2 regions of the Leuconostoc suionicum genome follow, and region 1 is predicted to be linked to the other one. Evidence: predicted binding sites of a transcription regulator. Region 1 holds the regulator's gene; the other holds the start of a gene.
The links. The regulator LexA, encoded in region 1, represses DNA repair genes until DNA is damaged. The targets are predictions, from matches to a motif close to CNAACANNTGTTNG.

Region 1 (4,222 bases):
TGCTAATAAGTACTGTTCCTTGTTAATTCGTGTTAATTTCTTAAAATTCGCCTCTGCTTTTAATGCTTCGCTCTTTGTCTGGAATTCTTCATAGTGAATCAATTTTAATGGATGTCGCGCCTTTACCCGAGTAAACTTTGCTCCTTTGCCAGACTCATGCGTCGCTAAACGACGTTGTACGTTATCCGTGAATCCACCATAAAAATAACCATCCGCTGTATACAACACATAAAAATAATAATATTTCATTCATGCCACGCTTTACCATAGAGGATGTCATGAACTTCTGATGTATAGTCATTGTCATCAGTATAGGCGATAAGGGGCGGCATAATGCGCACACCACCTGGTCGGCCAGATTTAATGGCTTCTATTAAAACCATATTGGCTTCACGGTTCGCCTTTCCATAAACAAATTGAACTCTTTTAATCATGAGCTTTCGTGCAGCAAACGCTGCAAATATATCTGCTAGTCTTTCCGGCCGGTGTACCATATAGACCTTGCCATTATTTTTCAGGAGTTTGTTGGTAATTTGGGCCAATTCAGGCAGGTTAATCATCAACTCGTGGCGCGCAATTTCATAATGTTTATCTATATTAGTCTTGGTAGTCTCAGTTAAGGGAAAATAAGGTGGATTTGTCAGAACAGTTTCAACCGAACCAGGTTGAATTTCATTAAATATATCTTTCATGTCAGCTTGAAGGACCGAAACACGTTCATGCAAATTGTTCAGTTCAATGCTGCGTTGTGCCATTTCAGCTAATTCTGGTTGTATCTCGACTAACTTTATTTTTCCAGTCACTTTCGGGGCGTAAAAAAGGCCAACTGCGCCAGTACCTGATCCCAAATCTACAGATAACCCTTTACCTTTCCCCTTTACATCAGCAAAATGTGCTAATAAAATTGCATCTAAGGAATATGAAAACATGTCTGGATTCTGGATAATATTAATATTTTGTGATGGAAGTCCATCGATACGTTCATTTGCTTTAAGAAATGGTTGTGTCATTTGCGTTTCTCTCTGTTTATCTGTAAAATTGAAATGATTTAATTTATGAGGTAAATAAATATGAAATTCTATGATTTTTTACGTGGCATTGCTGTTGCTTTAATATGGGCAGTTACTGGTCGCATTAAATACATGAATCGCGACAGAATACCCCAAAACGATAACTATGTGCTAGTTGGCCCACATCGTACTTGGTGGGACCCAGTATGGTATGCCATGGCGGCCTACCCAAAACACTTTATTTTCATGGCAAAAATTGAATTATTTAAATTCAAGCCACTTGCCTGGTTAATCAAATCAGCCGGCGCTTTCCCAGTTGATCGTGAAAATGTTGGCCCAAGCGTCATCAAAATTCCCGTACGTGAATTAAAAGATGGCAATCGCTCTTTGATAATGTTTCCTTCCGGTTCTAGACACAGTGACGATTTAAAATCAGGTTCCATTTTAATTGCACGAATGGCTGGAAAGGCAATCGTACCAGCTGTCTATCAAGGTCCTGTTAAGTTCAGTCAACTTTTCAAACGTAATAATACCACAGTTAATTTTGGTAAGCCAATTATTATTGATCGTAAAGACCGATTGAACAAAGAAAATATTGCTAAATATACTGAGCAAATGCAAAAAGCATTCCAAGAATTAGATGCTGAGATTGACCCAACTTGGAAATATGTAGATCCAAAACGTTTAGAAAAAAAATAAGCCGATTGGCTTATTTTTTTTGCGAATTGGCACTTTGTTGCTTCATCTGAGCCATCATTTGGTTCAATTTCTTTTGAGATGGTTTTTGTCCCATTGACATCATCATTGATTTCATCATTTCTTCTGAAATAGGTGGGTTTTTTGCAAGATAACTCTTCATTGAATTACGTGCCAAGAAAAAGCCACCGACCAAACCAATAACTAAAGTTAACACTGCAATTAAAATTGCTAGCCATGTGCTAATCATGCATATTCTCCTTACTAAAATGTCTGATAGTTATTATAGCACAGCCAGCAAAGGCGTGCTATAATTACTTGCAGAGTTAACGTTTTCAATATGAACCATTTTGTTCGTTACAAAAATAAACAACACAAGTTTTTATCATTTATTTAATATTAGGTTGAATTTTTACAAAAATAACGAACAAACGTTTGATTTGTTCGTGTTTTTCCGTTATACTGATGATAGTAAATTTAACAAGTAGGAAACCCATCATGGCAATTACACAAGAAAGCAAACAAATTCAAGTGCTTCGATTTATTCATGAAGCACAATCAGAAAATGGTTACCCACCAACCGTCCGAGAAATTGGTGAAGCTGTTGGATTATCATCTTCTTCAACTATTCACGGTCACATCGAACGACTAGTCAAAAAAGGTTATCTTTTAAAAGATGCTTCTAAACCAAGAGCTCGTGCGATCGAAGTAACCGATATTGGTTTAGAGATGCTTGGCATTTCAACAACACCCGGAAAAATTCCGGTACTTGGAATGGTTACAGCGGGTACACCAATTTTGGCAGTGGAAGAAGAAGCAACCGAATTTTTCCCTATTCCAGATAATTTAATGCAATTTGATGGTGACCTGTTCATGCTTAATGTTCATGGTGATTCAATGGTTAACATTGGCATCCTAGATGGAGACAAAGTTATCGTACGTAAGCAAGAGAATGCTGATAATGGTGATGTCGTTGTCGCAATGAATGATAGCAATGAAGCGACAGTCAAGCGTTTTTTCCGTGAAGCCGATCATTATCGCTTACAACCAGAAAATAACAGCATGGCGCCAATTATTTTGCAAAAAGTCTCTATTTTAGGAAAAGTCATCGGACTATATCGCGACGCTATTTATTAAAAATCAAGTAAAAAGGCTCATCAGGGATGAGCCTTTTTATTATGCTTGCCAAGCATTTGGATTTTTCTTCCAATTTTGTAAGGTTTCAACTTGTGATTTATCGAGATCCCCACGCTTTACCGCTGTTTCAATGAGTTGTGAATATGTTGTTAGCGAGTTAAATGTTAGTCCTGCTTCGTCAAAATTTTTTTTACCAGCTGGCAATTCATAAGAGAATATGGAAACAACGCCAAGTACACTTGCTCCCTCATTACGTACCGCATTTACTGCAGCCAACACAGAACCCCCTGTTGATATCAAATCATCAATCAGAACGACTTTGCGATCTTTTACCAAGGCGCCTTCTGTTTGACGACCTGCCCCGTGATCTTTAGGTTTTGAACGTACATAGATCATTGGCTTATTTAATTCTTCAGCTACCCAAGCCGAATGAGGAATACCTGCAGTAGCCACTCCACCAATAATCTCAACGTCACCATACTCTTTTTTTATTAATTCAGATAACCCCTTATAAATATTTTGACGTACCAAAGGGAAACCAATGGTCATCCGATTATCTGTATATATTGGACTCTTTATACCCGAGGCCCACGTGAAAGGTTCTTCTGGTGAAAATTTTACGGCGCCAATTTCAAGTAAATCATTAGCTACTTGTTGTTTATAGTTTGTCATTTATTTTCTCCATTCATTGACAACACGTTGATATGCAGCCACCGGGTTGGTCGATTTTGTAATTGATCGACCAACAACTAATCCAGTTGAATTCAACTTCTTGGCTTCCGCTGGCGTAGTCACACGCACTTGATCTCCAGCTGCGTCACCAGCTAAACGAATACCGGGTGTGATACGTAAAAATCGGTCATTCGTGTGTGACTTAATTAAACTAGCCTCCAAAGGTGAACTAATTGTCCCGTCTATGCCCGCCGAGTATGCGAGCTCAGCCAAATGTGCAACACTTTCTTCAATAGTTGCTGTGGTTAGTTGTATCTCTTGTATCTCAGCCTCCGAAAAAGAAGTTAGCTGTGTCACTGCAAGTAACTTTAACGCGTCACTCTTATTGGCAACAGCTGCTTCTAACATTCTTTTCCCTCCAGCTGCATGCAAAGTTAAATATTGTACATCTAGTTTTGATATATTAGCGACTGCACGACCAACAGTATTTGGAATATCGTAAAGTTTTAAATCTAAGAAAATCGTATAGCCCAATGCACGTAGTTCTGTGATGAACTCTGGTCCCGTACGATAAAAAAGCTCCATACCGATTTTCAATGCTGGCTTTTCCACTAGATCTGAAAAAGGATCCAAAAATTTGCAAGTAGTGGTTGCATCGGGAAAGTCCAAAGCAATAAAGACTGGCTGTTCTATCATTATGATCCTCC
Region 2 (4,222 bases), 420 kb from region 1:
TACGAACACCACGGATGTTGTTCAAGCCCATTTGTAATTGGTTTTCGATAGATGTCCAAAGTTTATATGACTTGTTGATATCTGGTGCTAATACTACAATTCCGCGCATTTTAGCTTCAGATACATATTGCTGCACTTTTTTTTGTTCACCCAGATTTGCATTTAGTAAAGCTGTAAAAAAAGCAACCGGATAATGTGCCTTTAAATAGGCTAACTCAAAAGCCAGTTTACTATAAGCAACTGCATGAGAACGATTGAAACCATAATTAGCGAATTCATCAATATAAGAAAAAATAAGTTCTGCTTGCTCTTGATCATGCCCATTTTTTAAAGCACCTTTAATAAATTGCTCATGCAATTTTTGCATTTTGTCAACTTTTTTCTTCGACATGGCACTTCGTAAAACATCCGCCTCACCTAGCGTGAATCCAGCATATGACTCCGCAACCAGCATAACCTGCTCTTGGTATACAATAATACCAAAAGTTGGCGCCAAAATTGATTTCAAACTAGGGTCTGGGATCGTCACTGGTTCTTTACCATGGCGTCGAGCAATAAACTTATCAATATTTTGTGCAGGACCAGGACGATAAAGCGCGTTAACAGCCACAATATGTTCAAAGGTGACTGGTTTCAGCTTTCGCAATACATTTTTAATGCCGGCAGATTCAAATTGGAAAACCCCATTTGTGTCTCCTTTAGCAAATAATGCTAAGGTTTTGGCGTCATCTAAAGCAACTTTGGTAATATCAAACCCTTCTGGTAGCTCTTTTTGAGCATAATAGAGTGCTTGGCTTAAAATTGCCAAATTTTGTAATCCTAGAATATCGATTTTAAGTAACCCTAATTGTTCAACTGGATCTTTTTCAAATTGTGTTAATAAACGTCCCTCCGTACCAGATTGCACAGGCAATGTTTGTACCAAAGGATTCGCACTAAGCACAATTCCTGCCGCATGTGTAGAGTAATTTTTTGGTAACCCTTCAATTTTCAACGCCGTTTGTAATAATAATCTACCATTATCAATATCACGAAGGGCATTCTGTAATTGTGGCGCTTTAAGCGCATCCTCAATGGACACTTTACGTCCATTTTTTCCTTCAGGTATACTAGCACTCAACTTACTCAATGTCGGGGTTGGTAACCCAAAAACCCTACCAACATCACGTAGGGCTTGCTTAGAAGCTAAAGTACCAAATGTAATAATTTGACCAAAATTTCTTTTCCCGTACTTTTGATGAAGGTAGGCGAATAGTTCTTCACGTTTGCTTGGTGGCCAATCAATATCAATATCAGGCATTTGCACGCGCTCGTCATTTAGAAAGCGTTCAAATAGCAAGTTAAATTGCAAGGGATCTACATCGGTAATTTGTAAACTGTACGCAACCAAAGATCCAGCGACAGAACCACGACCTGGTCCAGTTTGAATGTGGTTTTTATGCGCAAAGTTAACAATGTCCCAAACAATCAGGAAGTAATCGCTAAATCCTAACACTTCAATGGTTTTTAATTCGTGCTGCAATCTTTCTTCGTACAAGTTCAAGCTCACATTATGTCCTTGTAATCGTTTTTTTAATCCACTGACAGCAATTGTTTCTAAAAACTGTGCGTTGGTCACGCCAGATGGTGTTTCAAAAGGTGGTAAAGCCGTATCTTTAAATTCAATGCTGACATTGCTTTTTGAAACCAATAGTTCGTTATTAATATAGGCTGTCTTTAGTATTTCTGTGCCTTGGTATTCTTGCTGAACGACAGTTAAATCTCTTAAAATATGTGAGCCTTGTTGTTGAGCCAAAATTTTAATATCGTCCAATTTAACATTTGCATCAATTGCTTTTAAGACTTGAGTAGTGAACGCATCGTCTGAGTTCAGATAATCAATGTCATCTAAAGCAATCATACGGCCACCGGTTTGTTCGCTAAATTGCGCTAATCTCTCTTGTATCTGCGGTGCCATTTGTGAATTAATACCAATAAAAGAATGGTGAGCGTCAACAAGGGTGATAAGTTGTTGCCAATAGTCATTAACTTTCTCATACCCCGAAGAGATGAGCTGAACAAGCTCACTGTCAGTTGGAAAAACAATGTTTATACCAGATAAGTGTTTGACCATTGTTTCCCACTGAAAATCTCCTTGACTAGTCATCTTGGCTGATGATAGCCACATTAGATTTTGGTAGCCTACTTGATTCTCAGCTAATAGTACGACTGGAAATAGCGTAGCAGTATTCACAAGTCCATTGACCATTAATGTCAAGCCAAATAAAGGCTTAATCCCATGCTTTTTTGTTTGTCGAAACCAGTCTATCGCCCCGTACATTACATTAACATCAGCCAGTGCAATGGCTTCATAACCACGAGTCTTTGCCGTTTGGACAATTTGTTCAATTGTATTTGGATTTTTTAATAAGCTATAACTGCTTAAAATTTGAAGCGGTGCGTACATTTCAACTCCTTATACGAACATCCGTTTTCTTTAATTATACAGAAAAATCACAGAAAAGTCGTTAATTTTAACAAATATTAGGGTCCCACAAAACCACAGATAAGACATTTTCTATTTTCTTGTTTAAATTCCCTTAAAAACTTGCCATTTGTGAAAAAAGGTGTATTATAATGACAGTAAAGAGGTAAAAAATCATGAAATACATTATGGTAGCAATTTGGTCGGCAATATTTGGTGAAATTTTGGGTTATATTGTATCCCAATTGAATTCTGGCACTTATGATTTTGTTACTGTTGCTGTCATTGCTGTCATTGTTGGTGAAATTGCGCTAGTTGCAATTCCAGCAATTTCAGGATCAGCTGCACCAAAAGAAGTTGCGTCTGAAGAATAAATCACAAGATTTAAAAAGAGCTCATTTGAGCTCTTTTTGTTTATCCAAAAGTTATTTTTCTTGTGCAAGTTTTACAATTTCTAAAATAACGTCTGTTGCCTGTTCCATGACTGTTGTAGAAATATATTCAAAACGGCCATGCATATTTTCGCCACCAGCAAAAATATTTGGTGTTGGCAGCCCTAGGAAAGTTATTTTTGAACCATCGGTACCACCACGGACAGGTTCAATAATTGGTTTAATCGCTAAGTTATTCATCGCTTTTTCAGCCAAATTAACTGAACACATGTCATCTTTCAAGATTTCACCCATATTATAGTATTGATCTTTCAATACAACTTTAATACGCTTTTCCCTTAATTTCTGATTAAAGGCATCGGCAATATCTAATAATCTTTGCTTACGTTCTTCAAATATATTTCGGTCATGATCACGAACAATATAACGCAGAGTTGCTTCTTCAGGATTACCGTCAACTGCTAGAAGATGCCAAAATCCTTCTGTTCCTTCAGTGTTTTCTGGGCGATCATGGACAGGAAGTTGTTCATGGAAATCAAATGCTAGCTGAATAGCATTAACCATTGTATCTTTTGCAGTTCCTGGATGAACATTTCGCCCCTGAATTGTGATAACGGCGCTCGCAGCATTAAATGTCTCCCACTCAAGCTCTCCTAACGGTCCGCCATCCATTGTATAAGCGAAGTCAGCACCAAATGCTTCAACATCAAAATGGTCGGCACCAATACCAATCTCTTCATCTGGTCCAAAAGCAAATCGCAAATCACCATGCTTAACCTCTGGATGTGCAATCAAATACTGAGCTGCCGTAATGATTTCAGCATCTCCAGCTTTATCATCAGCACCTAATAGTGTTGTACCATCGGTTGTTATTAGCGTATGTCCCGCATATTTTTTTAAGCTAGGAAATTCCTTAGTTGTCAATTCATAACCACTATTTCCTAACTTAATTGACGATTGGCCGTCGTAATTCTCAATAATTTGTGGGTTAATGTTCGCTCCATTAAAATCTGCAGTATCAACGTGTGCAATAAATCCAATTGTGGGCACAGCACTATCATCAATATTGCTTGATAATTCCGCAAACACATAACCGTCTTTCATTGTGCGTACATTTTCAAGACCAATAGCTTTCAACTCCTCAGCTAAATCTGCCAAAAAGGCGACCTCTTTAGGTGACGACGGCACTGTTTCTGAATTCTCATCAGACTGCGTATCTACTTTTATATACTTCAAAAAACGTTCTGTTAATTCAGGATACTTTGTCATATATTACTCCTTTTGAGCATTTGCTCACTGTTTTAACCGGTAACTAAATATATTTGTATGGATCTGTATTGATTTTTGTAGCAACTACATCAACAGT

Region 2: a site for LexA is predicted at 2,461-2,474, ahead of A6B45_RS03805 (DNA polymerase III subunit alpha). Genes of this name have one in related genera too.

The regions. Positions count from the first base shown of each region.
Region 1 covers NZ_CP015247.1:1,161,064-1,165,285, forward strand. The annotation lists gene A6B45_RS05825 (GIY-YIG nuclease family protein) at 1-249, opposite strand, end outside; gene A6B45_RS05830 (tRNA1(Val) (adenine(37)-N6)-methyltransferase) at 246-1,010, opposite strand; gene A6B45_RS05835 (lysophospholipid acyltransferase family protein) at 1,071-1,709, shown strand; gene A6B45_RS05840 (YneF family protein) at 1,720-1,956, opposite strand; gene lexA (transcriptional repressor LexA) at 2,205-2,843, shown strand; gene pyrE (orotate phosphoribosyltransferase) at 2,883-3,515, opposite strand; gene pyrF (orotidine-5'-phosphate decarboxylase) at 3,516-4,211, opposite strand.
Region 2 covers NZ_CP015247.1:739,738-743,959, reverse strand. The annotation lists gene A6B45_RS03805 (DNA polymerase III subunit alpha) at 1-2,446, opposite strand, end outside; gene A6B45_RS03800 (YjzD family protein) at 2,641-2,838, shown strand; gene pepT (peptidase T) at 2,890-4,125, opposite strand; gene A6B45_RS03790 (Nif3-like dinuclear metal center hexameric protein) at 4,169-4,222, opposite strand, start outside.